Regions from separate parts of the Rhizobium sp. X9 genome, predicted to be linked through region 2. Evidence: riboswitches for the same ligand, from Rfam matches in the RefSeq annotation. Region 2 holds a riboswitch; each other region holds the start of a gene.
What was found. Region 2 has a riboswitch for thiamine pyrophosphate ahead of thiC (phosphomethylpyrimidine synthase ThiC). Riboswitches for the same ligand answer to the same signal wherever they lie in the genome.
Positions count from the first base shown of each region.

Region 1: linked by a shared signal. The riboswitch ahead of thiB (thiamine ABC transporter substrate binding subunit) and the one ahead of thiC (phosphomethylpyrimidine synthase ThiC) in region 2 are both predicted to bind thiamine pyrophosphate.
Region 3: linked by a shared signal. The riboswitch ahead of JZY08_RS16925 (ABC transporter permease) and the one ahead of thiC (phosphomethylpyrimidine synthase ThiC) in region 2 are both predicted to bind thiamine pyrophosphate.

Region 1 covers NZ_CP071311.1:2,680,351-2,685,275, forward strand. Annotated here, with positions in the region: gene thiP (thiamine/thiamine pyrophosphate ABC transporter permease ThiP) at 1-1,216, opposite strand, end outside; gene thiB (thiamine ABC transporter substrate binding subunit) at 1,236-2,249, opposite strand; TPP riboswitch at 2,287-2,397, opposite strand; gene JZY08_RS12980 (VOC family protein) at 2,443-2,835, opposite strand; gene JZY08_RS12985 (ABC-F family ATP-binding cassette domain-containing protein) at 2,928-4,754, opposite strand; gene JZY08_RS12990 (thiamine diphosphokinase) at 4,759-4,925, opposite strand, start outside.
Region 2 covers NZ_CP071311.1:2,521,221-2,526,145, reverse strand. Annotated here, with positions in the region: gene JZY08_RS12280 (amino acid--[acyl-carrier-protein] ligase) at 1-894, opposite strand, end outside; gene JZY08_RS12275 (acyl-CoA dehydrogenase family protein) at 899-2,080, opposite strand; gene JZY08_RS12270 (acyl carrier protein) at 2,080-2,331, opposite strand; TPP riboswitch at 2,515-2,626, shown strand; gene thiC (phosphomethylpyrimidine synthase ThiC) at 2,721-4,544, shown strand; gene thiO (glycine oxidase ThiO) at 4,546-4,925, shown strand, end outside.
Region 3 covers NZ_CP071312.1:418,453-423,377, forward strand. Annotated here, with positions in the region: gene JZY08_RS16920 (alpha-glucosidase) at 1-1,630, shown strand, start outside; TPP riboswitch at 1,667-1,769, shown strand; gene JZY08_RS16925 (ABC transporter permease) at 1,898-2,683, shown strand; gene JZY08_RS16930 (ABC transporter substrate-binding protein) at 2,680-3,624, shown strand; gene JZY08_RS16935 (hydroxyethylthiazole kinase) at 3,627-4,367, shown strand; gene thiE (thiamine phosphate synthase) at 4,354-4,925, shown strand, end outside.

The sequences.
Region 1 (4,925 bases), 160 kb from region 2:
AGCTGACATCGCCGAACACCCGCAACAGCAGGAACCACCCGCTTCCCAGCACGACGGGCGGCACCAGCAACACAAGCGAAGACCCCGCCCCGAGCGTGTTGGACAGAAATCGCAGCGGTCGGGCTGCATGCCGTCCGGAAGCCACAGCCTGGCGCGCATTTATGATTGCGAAGCAGCAGAGCACGACGAGAGTTGCTGAAAGCAGGGCGATTGCAAGGCTGGTCGCCGCCGCGCGCAGGAAGATCGACGCCGACAGAAGACGCGTCAAATCTGCCCCCAACCCTGAGACTGTTATGGCGACAAGCGGCAAGCCAATCAGCAGAACCGCAAAAGCGATGGCCATCCCATCCCAAAGACGGGCGCCAGCGCCCTTGCCGTCGAAACGGCGAAGGGGACGGCCAAGCGAGGCAATTTCCGCCTCGGGCGATGGCAAAAAGGCAAGAAGGCCGAGCAGGATCGCCGTGAGAGCAATCTGCAGAACCGAAAGCGCAATCGCCCGCTGCGGATCGAAATCGAACCGCAGCGCCTGATAGATCGTCACTTCCAGTGTCGTTGCCGCTGGCCCGCCGCCCAGCAGAAGCACGAGCGTGAAGCTGGTGGCGCACAGCATGAAGACAAGCCCGGCAATGCCGGGAACAAGCCGCGAGACCGTCGGCCATTCGATGAAACGGAAAACCGCAACCGGCCCCATGCCAAGGCTCGCGGCCATGCGCCAATATTCGCCCGGAATGCGCTCCAGCCCGGCCAGCATCAGCCGCACCGCGAGCGGCAGATTGAAAAACACATGCGCGATGAGGATGCCGGAAAGGCCATAAATACTGAAGGGCTCATCCGCACCTGCAAAAACAAGGGCCGTATTCAAAACACCCTGCCTGCCCCAGATGGCGATGATGCCGAAGGCGCCGACAATGACCGGCAGCCCCATCGGCACCGCCATTAGCCGGATGATCCATATCCGCCCCGGAAAATCTTGTCGGCGGGAGAGCGCCAGCGCCACCGGCAGGCCTAGAAGGATCGATAGAACGGTGGACAGCGTTGCCTGATAAAGCGTGAAACGCAGGATGCGCAGCGTATAGGCATCCATGATGCCGGCGGCGGGTGCACCGGCATCGAAAGACAGAAGGGTCGCGACAGCGAGCGCCATGAACAGGAAAACGGCGGCAAAGGCCGCCGTTCCGGCGATGATCGACCACCTGTAGTCGCGACGCAGCATCATGCGCGGGCTTGCCTCTTCCTCAATTCATGCTCATGGCTGCAAGCCATTCGTCGATCCAGGCCTTGCGGTTCTTCGCCACCTCTTCCGGGTCCATCAGGAATGTCTTCTGCGGCACGACGAGTTTGGAGAACGCCTCGGGCAGAGGCTTGGACGTTTCAGCGACCGGCATCATCCAGTTGTTTTCCGGAATGGCATCCTGAAATCCTGATGTCAGCGTGAAAGCGAGGAACTGCTTCGCCAGTTCCTTATGCGGCGCGTTTTTGAGAAGGCCGGAAACCTCGATCTGGATGTAGTGCCCCTCGGAAAAAGCCGCGGCCTGATAGCGATCGGTCTTTTCCGAGACCATGTGATAGGCAGGCGACGTGGTGTAGGAGAGCACCATCGGAACCTCACCCTTGGTGAAGAGGCCATAGGATTCCGACCAGCCCGGCGTGACGGTGAGGATGCGCTTTCTGAGCTTCGCCCAGGCTTCCGGGGCCTTGTCGCCATAAACCGACTTTACCCAGAGCAGCAGGCCAAGCCCCGGCGTGGAAGTGCGCGGGTCCTGAATGGCGATCTTCTGCGAGGGGTCGCCTTCCACGAGGTCCTTGAGACTCGTCGGCGGGTTCTTCACCGTCTGCGTGTCATAGATGACGGCAAAATGCCCGTAGTCGTAGGGCACGAAAACATCGTCCTTGTAACCGCCCGGCACCTTGGCCGCCGATACATCGATGCCGCTGACATCAAAGAGACCGGTCTGTTTCGCTTCCGCGACCAGATTGGTGTCGAGACCAACGACGACGTCCGCCTTGGACCCTGCGCCTTCAAGCTTCAGACGGTTGAGAAGCGCAACACCATCCGCCACGCCAACGAAATTGAGCGTGCATCCGCAGACCTTCTCGAAGGCTTCCTTCACCTTGGGGCCGGGACCCCATTCGGAAACGAAGCTTTCATAGGTGTAGACGGTCAGTTCCTGTTTATCCTGCGCAGCGGCAGGACCTGGCAGAAACAGCGAAGCGGCAACGAGAAAACTCGGGAAAAGACGACGGCGCACGGGTATCTCCTCATAACAAAAAGGGAAATAGCCGCTTGCCTTGAAGCCGTCTAATCCCTCCGCCGGTATGAACCGGATCAGGTTCTTCGGGTTGGCAAGCCTCTCAGCCTTTTGCACGCAAGCACAAAAGACACCCCGTTAGATCATGATGATGATGTAGTCCCGCCGTCTCTGATTGGCAAGATGGCTGCCGTCAGCCCTGCGCCGTCATATGGACCAGTTCCCAGACGTGACCGTCCGGATCCTGAAAGCTGCCGGCATACATGAAGCCGTGATCCTGCACGGGTTTCCAGTCGCTGCCACCGGAGGCAAGCGCCGTTGCGATCATCCGGTCGATTTCCTCGCGGCTTCCCGCCGTCAGACAGGTCAGCACCTCGGTGCTGCGCGTCGCATCGGCGATATCGCCATTGATGAAATCACGAAAACGCTCTTCCTGGAGAAGCATCACGAAGATGTTCTCCTCAACGATCATGCAAAGCGTGCGGTCATCCGAATATTCCGGATTGAAGCTGAAACCGAGAGCCGTGAAGAAGCTTCTGGATGTCTCGATATTCTTGACCGGCAGATTGACGAAGATCATGCGCATTTTCTGAACTCCTCCGAACCCGCACAGGAAACGGCAATTCCGCCTCCCTGTCAAAGGCGGATGAGACCTTAGTCAAGAAATCGCGACCGCAGTCACCCCTCAATTTCCTCGCGCAGCATCTCCAGCTCCAGCCATTCTTCTTCCATGGCTTCGAGCTTTTCGCGCAGCTTCGTCATTTCCTGCGCCAGCGTGTTGAAGGCAGCCGGATCCTTGGCAAAGAGATTGGGATCGGCCATGCGCTGCTCGCGTTTTGCGATTTCGCCCTGCGCCTTTTCCATTTCCTTGGGAAGATTTTCGAGCGCAAATTTCTGCTTGAAGGAAAGCTTGGCCTTGGCCTTTGAAGGGTCCTGCGACGCGGAAGCGGAAGGTGCGGCCTTCGCCCTTTCCTGCTTCTCCGCCTTGCGTTTTTCTTCCGCCGCACCCTTGCGCTGCGCCATCATGTCCGAATAGCCACCGGCATATTCGATCCAGCGTCCATCCGGCTGGTCCGGATTGGCGGGCGCAATGGTGGAAGTAACGGTACGGTCGAGAAAATCGCGGTCGTGGCTGACGAGGATGACGGTGCCCGAAAAGCCCGCAACGATTTCCTGCAACAGATCGAGCGTTTCGATATCGAGATCGTTGGTCGGCTCGTCGAGGATGAGCAGATTGGTCGGCCTTGCCAGAATGCGCGCCAGAATAAGACGGGCGCGCTCACCACCGGAAAGGTTGCGGATCGGCGTGCGGGCCTGTTCCGGCTGGAACAGGAAGTCCTTCATGTAGCCCGTCACATGTTTCAGTTCGCCGTTGACCAGCAGATTATCGCCTCGCCCGTCGGTGAGGTAATGGGCAAGCGTATCGTTTGGATTGAGATCTTCGCGCTTCTGGTCAAGCGTCGCTATCTCGAGATTGGTGCCGAGCTTCACCGTGCCGCTGTCCGGCTCAAGCTGTCCGGTCAGCATCTTCAGAAGCGTGGTCTTGCCCGCACCATTCGGGCCGACGAGACCGATGCAATCGCCACGATGCACCCGCAGCGAAAACGGTGCGATTATCACGCGCTCGCCATAAGACTTGGTGATGGCCTCGGCCTCGATGACCAGCTTGCCGGATTCCCGCACGTCCGAAGCCGTCGCCTGCACCGCGCCCTGCGGTCCCTTGTGACCGCGATATTCCGCGCGCATGGCCTGAAGCTCGCCCACGCGGCGCATGTTGCGCTTGCGTCTGGCAGTCACGCCATAACGCATCCAGTGTTCTTCGCGCTCGATGGCCTTACCGAGCTTGTGCTGCTCCAGTTCTTCCTCTTCCAACACCTTGTCACGCCATTCCTCGAAATGCGCAAAGCCGCGATTGAGACGGCGCGACTGGCCGCGATCGAGCCACACGGTCGAGGTGGAGACCTTCTCCAGAAAACGCCTATCGTGCGAAATCAGCACCAACGCGCTGCGCGTCTGCTGCAATTCGCCTTCAAGCCATTCGATGGTGGGCAGGTCCAGATGGTTGGTCGGCTCGTCCAGCATCAGAATATCGGGCTCGGGCGCCATAACGCGGGCAAGAGCCGCGCGCCGCGCTTCGCCGCCGGAAAGGCTTTCCGGATGTTCCTGTCCGGTCAGGCCGAGATGCTCGAGAAGATAAGTGACACGATAGGCATCGTCTCCCGGCCCGAGCCCCGCCTCGGCATAGGCCTGCACGGTATCGTAACCGGCAAAATCCGGTGCCTGTTCCAGATAGCGGATGGTGGCGGAGGGGTGGCGGAAAACCTCGCCTGACTGCGCTTCGACGAGACCTGCGGCGATCTTCATCAGGGTCGACTTGCCGGAACCGTTGCGCCCGACAAGGCAGATGCGGTCGCCCGGCTCCACCTGAAGATTGGCGCCATCGAGCAGCGGGGTCACGCCGAAAGTCAGCTTGATGTCATCGAGTTTCAAAATTGGGGGTGCCAAGGCGTCAGGCTCCGGTCAGATCATAAGGGCGGGCGAGCACGATGGCTTTTCCGCTTTTCAGCGAGAAATGCACGAGCCCGCCATTCGCGACATTGGAAATAGTGCGGGAGGAGCCGAAAGCAAGCGCGAAATCCTTGAGCGGATAACGCACATTGCCGATATCAAGCCCCG
Region 2 (4,925 bases):
TTCCACGACCTTGGAAGGCCATTGCTTCACATTAAGACCGTGATGGGCAAAGAGCGCCAGTGCAATGCGCTCAAGACCGAAACCGACGCAGGCGGTATGGGCCACGTCACCATTGTCGAGGTTCAAATCCCATTTCTGGCCAAAGGCGTCCTGATGATAGTTGAAACTCATGCAGGCCGTCGGGTTGGTGGCGGATGTGACGGGGATCAGCAGTTCGAACTTCAGGTTCTGGTCACGCTGGTTGTTGGCCAGCATCTTACCCGCGCGGCCAAAGAAGGGATCGTTGGCCACATCGATGGTGACATCGAGCCCCACGGCTTCCATCATCGCCACGCCGCGATCCATCCATGTCTGGCGGAATTCGGTCACATCGCTCTCCGTGCCCATGCGAACATATTCACGCATGCGGAAAAGCTGCTGACGCGCGGGGTCCTTGGAGGGCTCATGGCGGAAACAATAGGACTGGATGTCGTAGAGACCGCCGCCGAAAGGCAGCGCGCCGCGCTTGGCAATCGTCGGATAAAGCGGGTAGCAGGCCGCCGGCGTCAGCACGATGTCGGTGGCTTTCTGATCCTTGGTCCAGTCGCCGCCCTCATCCATGGTTTTCAGCAGGCTGACATGGTCGAGCTCGCAGCCACAGAAGGAGTGGACCGTGCCGGCAAGCTGCGGAAAGCTCTTCATGTAGCCGCTTTTTTCGAAATAGGCGCGGTTGATGCCCGGCGGAAAACGGATTGCTTCCGCGCCGTCAGCGCCGCCCGTGCGGTCGATCAGCCGTTCGAATGCGGCAATGACGTCCTCGAACTGGCCGCTGCGCCCGTAAAGACCGTCCACACCCGTTTCAATCAGCAGGCCCTCTTCGAACAGTCGATCGAGAAAGGATGTTTGCATGTCCATGGTCTTATCCCAAAAGGCTGGTGTCCTGCCTGTGAACCAGCAGGAGATTGGCGGAGTTACCGAGAATACGGTCATTGGAGATCATCAGGCGGGCGGAATGCGCATCGCGAAGGTGCCGGCCGAGGCTGTAGGGCGTACCGTTCTTGTAACCCATGATGCCGCAGACCAGCATGGCGTGGTCGATGATCTGAAGAATGGTTTCAGAAGAGCAGATCTTCACATTGTTCATGGCCACTGCAAAGGCCATGGACATGAGCTTGTCCGGGTCGCTCTTGGTGTCCTCGTAAGCCTTGATGCCGGCGATGATGTTGGATTTGACCACCTGCAGTTTGGTGGAAACTTCAGCAAGTCGGATCGCGCCGGGCGGAGCGACGCCGGGTGACTTGCGCGCCGCTGCTCTCACAAAGGACTGGGCGCGCAGCACGGCGTCGGACGCGATACCGTACCAGACGGCGCTCCACAGCAGATGGGAGCTTGCAAGCATCGATTGCGCCGCGATTTCAGCAAATGGTTTCGGGAATATCTGCACTGCCGGCGCTTCGCCGCGAAACAGGAAACCGTCCGAACAGGTGCCGCGCATGCCAAGCGTATCCCAGACATGGGTTTTTTCGAGCGTGTACTGATTTTTCAGGAAGACGGTCATCACCTGATCGGCGGGCGCGGCATCCTTGTGGGAGCGGGAGGTGATGAGGATGGCATCGGCATTGCTGCCATAGGAAATGACGGTGGCGTCCTTCTCCAGCTGGCAGAAGTCTCCGTCGACCTCGATGGCGCAGATTGAATTGCGCAGATTGCCGCCGATGCCGCCTTCGGTCGTCGCAGAGCCAAGCAGAAGCTGCTCGTTTGCAATGCGGCTCATGAAGCCTGCATGCCAAGCGCTTGCCTCGCCATGTTCCACAAGGCTGGATGCCTTGATGTGGTGCATGGCGAAAATCATCGCGGTTGCCGAACAGGCCTGGCCAAGCCGGGCACAGATATCGGCGATTTCCTGCAGGGAGGCCCCTTCGCCGCCAAGGGAGGAGGGGATCTGGATGCCCAGCAGGCGTTCCCGCTTCAATGCATCGACAGCCTCCTCAGGGAAGCGGCCGGTGACATCCACCTCGTCCGCATGTTTGGCGGCGATCGTCGCGACACGGTTCGCGCGCGCCGACAGTGTTTCATCCTGCGGCGATACGGTTACGTTCATCAGGCGGCCTCTTTGCCGTCCAGGATGAGCTTAACGGTGTCTTCGATGGCCTTGATGCTTGCAAAGGACTTGCGGTTGAGGAGGTTGTCCGGGAATTCGATATCGAAAGCTTCCTCGATACCCAGCATCAATTGCACCGATGCAAAGGAAGAAAGGCCGGCCGCATAAAGATCGGCTTCATTTTCAATCGTATCGACGGGGGTGGGAAGCTGGCCGAATTTTGCCAGTATTTCACGAATAGTCGCATTCATTCCAACGTATCTCCCGTGAATTTCACATTAGGATGGTTTGTGCTTATCGTTACGTTGCAAACGATAATATTCACCTAAACCGTTAGGTTAACTACAGCTGACGGCAACATGCGACATTCACGCACCGTTGCCAAGCATTGATCCGCGCCCTTGACAAATGTCGGGTGGTGTCTTTTGCTATCCTCCATTCACCAGGGGTGTCCCGTCAAGGGGCTGAGATTCTGCTTTCTTGCGCAGTGACCCGTTGAACCTGATCCAGTTCATACTGGCGTAGGGACGGTGCAAAGACCGAAGGTCGGCTGGCGTATGGCGTCCAGTGTCGGCACTTCGGTATTTTCCATCATTCCGGCTCGAACTGGGTCTCCACTGTCAAACTTTGGAGCCTCATGATGAATATCGCTGCCAAGAATATCCCGCTTTCAGTTACAACCGGGCCGCATCCCGCCTCCACGAAAACCCATAAAAGCGGAATTTTACATCCGCATATCCGCGTGCCGATGCGCGAGATCGCCGTTCACCCGACCGCCGGCGAACCGCCGGTGACGATCTATGATTCCTCGGGTCCCTATACCGATCCTTCACACGCCGTTCTGATCGAAAAGGGCCTGCCGCGTCTGCGTCACGACTGGGTTGTGGCGCGTGGCGATGTCGAGGCTTATGACGGCCGGCACGTCAAGCCGGAGGATAACGGCTTTGCAACCGGCGAGCGCCTGACGCCTGAATTTTCCGTCCGCCATCAACCGCTCAGGGCAACGGGGGGCAAGGCCGTGACGCAGCTTGCCTATGCGCGTGCCGGCATCATCACGCCGGAAATGGAATTCATCGCCATCCGGGAAAATCTCGGACGCGAAGCTGCGAAAGAGAAGCTGATCCGCGATGGCGAGAGTTTTGGCGCGCAGATCCCCGACTACGTAACGGCTGAATTCGTTCGTCAGGAAGTTGCTTCGGGCCGTGCCATTATCCCCGCCAACATCAACCACCCGGAACTCGAGCCGATGATCATCGGTCGCAATTTTCTGGTGAAGATCAACGCCAATATCGGCAATTCCGCCGTCACCTCCTCCATGGCCGAAGAGGTGGAGAAGATGGTCTGGGCGATCCGCTGGGGCGCCGATACCGTCATGGACCTTTCGACCGGGCGCAACATCCACAATATCCGCGAATGGATCATCCGCAATTCGCCGGTGCCGATCGGCACCGTGCCGCTTTATCAGGCGCTGGAAAAGGTCAACGGCATTGCCGAAGACCTGAACTGGGAGGTGTTCCGAGATACGCTGATCGAACAGGCGGAGCAGGGTGTGGATTACTTCACCATCCATGCCGGCGTTCGGCTGCATTACATCCCGCTCACCGTCAACCGCGTCACCGGCATCGTGTCGCGTGGTGGTTCGATCATGGCCAAGTGGTGTCTGCATCACCACAAGGAGAGTTTCCTCTATGAGCATTTCGATGAGATCTGCGACATCTGCCGCGCCTATGACGTTTCCTTCTCGCTGGGTGACGGCCTGCGGCCCGGCTCGATTGCCGACGCCAATGACGCGGCGCAATTTGCAGAACTGGAGACGCTGGGCGAGCTGACGCAGATCGCCTGGGCCAAGGACTGCCAGGTCATGATCGAAGGCCCCGGCCATGTGCCGATGCACAAGATCAAGGAGAACATGGACAAGCAGTTGAAGACCTGCGGCGAGGCACCCTTTTATACGCTCGGGCCGCTGACCACCGATATCGCCCCCGGTTACGATCATATCACCTCCGGCATCGGGGCCGCGATGATTGGCTGGTTCGGCACGGCGATGCTCTGCTACGTCACGCCGAAGGAACATCTTGGCCTGCCTGATCGTAACGACGTGAAGGTCGGTGTCATCACCTACAAGATCGCTGCCCACGCCGCCGATCTAGCCAAGGGCCATCCGGCCGCGCAGGTGCGGGACGATGCGCTGTCGCGTGCAAGGTTCGAGTTCCGCTGGGAAGATCAGTTCAACCTGTCGCTCGACCCGGATACGGCGCGTTCCTTCCATGACGAGACACTGCCGAAAGAGGCGCACAAGGTCGCGCATTTCTGCTCCATGTGCGGGCCGAAATTCTGCTCGATGCGGATTTCCCACGATATCCGCGCCGAGGCGCAGAAAGAGGGGCTGGAGGCCATGGCCGCGCGCTTCAAGGAAGGTGGCGAGCTATATATGCCGCTCGCCGCCCCGGTGGACGGCCAGTAGCATGCGTGTCCTTGTCAAGGGAACGGGGGTCGCCGGTCTGACGGCGGCCTTCGAACTGGCACGGAACGACGTTACCGTGGAGGTTTGCGAGCGCAATGCCGAACCCTCGCGCGGCGCATCGTGGTATGCCGGCGGTATGCTGGCGCCATGGTGCGAGCGCGAGAATGCGGAAGAGGCGGTTCTGACGCTCGGCCAGGCGGCGCTCGACTGGTGGGACGAAGCGACCTCCGGCCTTGTCGTCCGGCACGGCACGCTGGTTGTCGCGCCCGCCCGCGACAAAGCGGAGCTTTCGCGTTTCGCATCGCGGACCGGTGGCTATCGCTGGGTGGATGAGGGTGAAATCGCCGCTCTGGAGCCCGATCTTGCCGGGCGGTTTTGCTC
Region 3 (4,925 bases), on a different replicon from region 2:
TTTCGACATGCGCGGCCGGCGTTTCCCGCTCTGGACGTCGGAGCCCGGTGTCGGCCGCGACAAGACAACGGAAATCACCTTCAAGTCGGATGTCAGCGGCAAGGCGGGTGGTGACTATTACAACACCAACTACCCGCAGCCGACCTATCTCTCCTCGCGCAAATATGCGCTGCATGTGGAAACCACCGCCTATTCGGTCTTCGATTTCCGCAATGCCGATTTCCACGAAATCGAGATCTGGACGATCCCGGAGCGTATCGAATTCTTCGCGGGCGATCATTTCACCGATATCGTTTCCGCCCTCTCGCTGCGGTTCGGTCGCCAGCCGGAACTGCCGGAATGGGTCTATAATGGCGCGATCATCGGGTTAAAAGACGGCGCCAATTCCTTTGCCCGGCTGGAAAAAATCCGCGCGGCTGGAACGAAGGTCTCAGGCCTGTGGTGCGAGGACTGGGTGGGGCTTCGCCAGACATCCTTCGGCGCGCGCCTTTTCTGGGACTGGCAGGCCAATGACACCCGCTATCCGCATCTTCGCCAGAAGATAGCCGAGCTTGCCGATCAGGACGTCCGCTTTCTGGGTTACGTGAACCCCTATCTCTGCGTCGACGGACCGCTTTTCCCCGTGGCCGAAGCGGCCGGTTATTTCGCCACCGGCGCGGACGGCAAGACGGCGCTGGTGGATTTCGGCGAATTCGATTGCGGCGTGGTCGATTTTACCAATCCGGCCGCAGCCGAATGGTTTGCCGAGGAGATCATCGGCAGGAACATGCTGGATTTCGGCCTTTCCGGCTGGATGGCCGATTTCGGCGAATATCTGCCGATCGACATCACTCTGTCGAACGGCATCGACGCCAAGCTGATGCATAATGCCTGGCCCACACTCTGGGCCGAGGTCAATGCGAAAGGCGTCGAAAGTCGCGGCAAGACTGGCGAGGCGCTGTTCTTCATGCGGGCAGGCTTCACCGGCGTGCAGGCCCATTGCCCGCTCATCTGGGGCGGCGACCAGTCGGTCGATTTCTCCCGTCACGACGGCCTTGTCACCGTCATCTGCGGCGCGCTCTCTTCCGGCCTCATGGGCAACGCCTATCACCATTCCGATATTGGCGGATATACCAGCCTGTTCGGCAATGTCAGAACAGCGGAACTCATCATGCGCTGGGCGGAAATGGCCGCCTTCACCCCCGTCATGCGCACCCATGAGGGCAACCGCCCGCGCGACAACCTCCAGATCGACCAGGACGACGCGGTTCTTTCCCATTTCGCCCGCATGACGACCGTCTACACCGCACTCGCCCCCTACCTGAAATCGCTTTCCGCCGAAGCGGCCAGGACCGGACTGCCTGTGCAGCGCCCGCTTTTCCTTCATTACGAGGATGACCAGCAGACCTACACCCTCCAGGACTGCTATCTCTACGGAGCCGATATGCTGGTCGCACCTGTCTGGAAAGCCGGAGAAGGGCAGCGCACGCTCTATCTTCCCGGCAACGGGGAATGGGTGCATTTGTGGAGCGGCGAGCATCATCCCGGCGGGCGCGAGGCGACCGTCGAAGCGCCGCTTGGCCAACCGGCTGTCTTCTATCGCGCCGATAGCAGCCATCGGCAGCTGTTTGAACAGCTTCGCAGCATCTGAGCCGTTGACAGCCAGCTAAAAAAGCGACAGTTTCCGACCCATTCCGAGGGGAGCACCTGACGGTGCTGAGATGGCGATGAGCCGGACCCTTGAACCTGATCCGGGTCATGCCGGCGTAGGAACGGAAACTGTCGCGCTTTTAAGGTGCTGCCCTTTCTCTTCTCCGCTTTTCCCGGATCTCCGTGATTGTTACATCTGGAGACCGAATGATGATGCTGAAACCTCCCGTCCTTCGCACATGGTGCGGTTGCGTCTGAGGTCCGGCCCATGCGTCCCTCCCATGCGCTGAACGGCGTCCTGCTTCTGCTCATTCTGTGGCAGACAGGGACATGGCTGTTTGCGCCGCCGCGCTATATTCTGCCCTCGCCTGCCGATGTCGCCGCCGCTTTCCTGCGCCAGCCGGGTTTTCTGTTCGGACAGGCCATGGTGACGCTTGGCGAAATGGCCGTCGGGCTTGCGGCGGGCGTCACGGCCGGCATTCTCGTTGCGTTCATTATTGCCGCCATCCCGCGGCTTGGCCGCCTCGTCTGGCCGATGGTTCTGGTGTTGCAGGCTTTTCCGGTTTTCGTGCTGGCCCCAATCCTCGTCCTCTGGTTCGGCTTCGGCATGGCCTCGAAAGTGGTCATGACAGGGATCATCATCTTCTTTCCCGTCGCCTCCTCTTTCACCGATGGTCTCAACCGCACCGACCGTGCGATCCTCGATGCCGCCTCGCTGACGGAGGCGAGCCACTGGCAGATCCTCACCCGGCTGCGTGTGCCGCTGGCGCTTCCCTCGCTCATTTCCGGTCTGAGGGTCGCAGCACCGCTCGCCCCGCTTGGCGCCGTCATCGGCGAATGGGTGGGCGCCTCGGCCGGGCTCGGTTTCGTCATGATCCAGTCCAATGCCCGCATGCAGACCGACACCATGTTCGCCGCCATGGCCATTCTCGCCGTCATGGCGGTGCTGCTGCGGCTTGCCGTCGACCGGGCGACAGCCAATCTGGCCCCCTGGGCCAAAGAGACAGAACACCTCATTCCTTTCAAATATTTGCGGAGACTTTCAGCACCATGAAGCGAACTCTTCTTTCCCTCGTCGTCGCGGCAGCAAGCGTGCTTTCCCCCATGCAATCGCAGGCGGCCGACAAGCTGACCGTGTTGCTGGAATGGTTCGTGAACCCGGACCACGCGCCGATGGTGATCGCCAAGGAACGCGGGCTCTTTGCCGATGCGGGGCTGGAGGTCGAACTGGTTCCGCCGGCAGACCCATCCGCCGTGCCGCGCCTCGTTTCGGCAAAACAGGCCGATATCGGCGTCCACTACCAGCCGAACCTTTATCTCGACCACGATGCCGGTCTGCCGCTCGTCCGCTTCGGTACTCTGGTGGAAACGCCGCTCAACACCGTCACCGTTCTGGCCGATGGGCCAATCAAAAGCCTGAAGGACCTGAAGGGCAAGAAAATCGGCTTTTCCGTTTCCGGTTTTGAAGATGCCATGCTGAAGCGCATGCTGGAGAAGGACGGCCTGACGAAAGACGATGTGGAACTCGTCAACGTCAACTTTTCGCTCTCGCCTTCCCTGATCGCCGGCAAGGTGGACGCCACGCTTGGCGGCTTCCGCAATTTCGAACTGACGCAGATGAAGCTTGAGGGGCACGAGGGTCGCTCCTTCTTCCCAGAGGAACATGGCGTGCCTGCCTATGACGAGCTGATCTTTGTCAGCCATCGCGATCTTGCGAAGGACACCCGCCTGCCGCGTTTCCTCTCCGCCGTGGAACAGGCCGCGATCTTCATCACCAACCATCCGCAGGAATCCTGGCAGCTCTTCATCAAGGCCTATCCGAACCTTGACGATGCGCTGAACAAGCAGGCGTTTTTCGACACGTTGCCCCGTTTCGCCAAGCGTCCCGCCGCACTCGATCGCACCCGCTACACCCGCTTCGGCGAATTCATGCGGGACATGCAGCTGATCAAGCAGGCGCCGGCGGCGGACGACATCGCCGTGGAGCTGCAGTGACCATGGCAGACAGTTTTCCGACAGCGGCAAAGGCCGCCGAGATCCTCGAAAGTGTGAGGCAAGCGCGCCCGCGCGTGCATTGCCTGATGAACACCGTCGTGCAAAAATTCACCGCCGACGGCATCACCGTCGTCGGCGGCATTCCATCGATGACCACCTCGCTTGAGGAAATCGAGAGTTTCGTCGCCAAGGCGGATGCGCTTACCGTCAATCTCGGCACGCTGGATGCGGAACGGCGCAGGGTTATTCGGCTCGCGGTCGAGATCGCCAATGCATCGGCAAAACCCTGGATCGTCGACCCCGTCCATTGCGACTATTCGCCGTCGCGGCTGGAATTCGCACGCGAACTGATCGCGCTTTCACCCACTATCGTGCGCGGCAACCGCGCGGAGATGAGCCTGATTGGCGACGTGCCGGATGCGGTGCGGATCGAGACCGGGCCGGTCGATCATCTGCGCGATGCCACCCGGAGCGTCAGCATCGTCAACGGCCACCCGTGGATGGCGAAAGTGACGGGCACCGGTTGCCTCTCTGGCGGCGTCATCGCCGCCTTTATGGCGGTGGAAAAGGACGCGCTGACAGCTGCAGCCGCTGCACTCGCCGTCACCGGCGTTTCCGCCGAACTCGCCGCCATCAACGCAAAGGGTCCGGGCACATTCGAACCGGCGTTTCTGGATGCGCTTTCCGAAGTTTCCAGTGAGGAGATAACAAGACATGCAAGGATCGAGCATGAACAAGGTTGATTACCGCCTGAATGCGCTGGTCGATGCGAGCCTCGGCGATGTCGCGCCCCTGGCCGAGCTTGCTCTGGCGGCCGCGCTCAACGGCGCAACCATCCTGCAATATCGTGACAAGCATGGCTCGACTCGAGAAATGATCGAGAACGCGCGGGCCATCCACGAGGCTATCGCCGGCACCGGCGTGCCGCTCGTCATCAACGACCGGGTGGATGTGGCGCTCGCATCCGGTGCGGACGGGGTGCATCTTGGCGCAGACGACATGGATGCCAAAACCGCCAGACGTATTCTCGGCGAAAAGGCGATCATCGGCCTTACCGTCAAGAACCGGGCAGATGCCGAACGGGCTGCCTCCATGCCCGCAGACTACGCCTGCATCGGTGGCGTGTTCGAGACGGTTTCCAAGGTCAATCCGGACAAGCCGGTCGGTATCGATGGTTTTACGCTGCTGCGCGGCCTTTTGCGTGAGTGGCGACCGGAGATGCCGGTGGGCGCCATCGCCGGCATCGATCTTGCCCGTGTGCCACCCGTCGTCACCGCCGGTGCGGATGGCGTCGCGGTCAT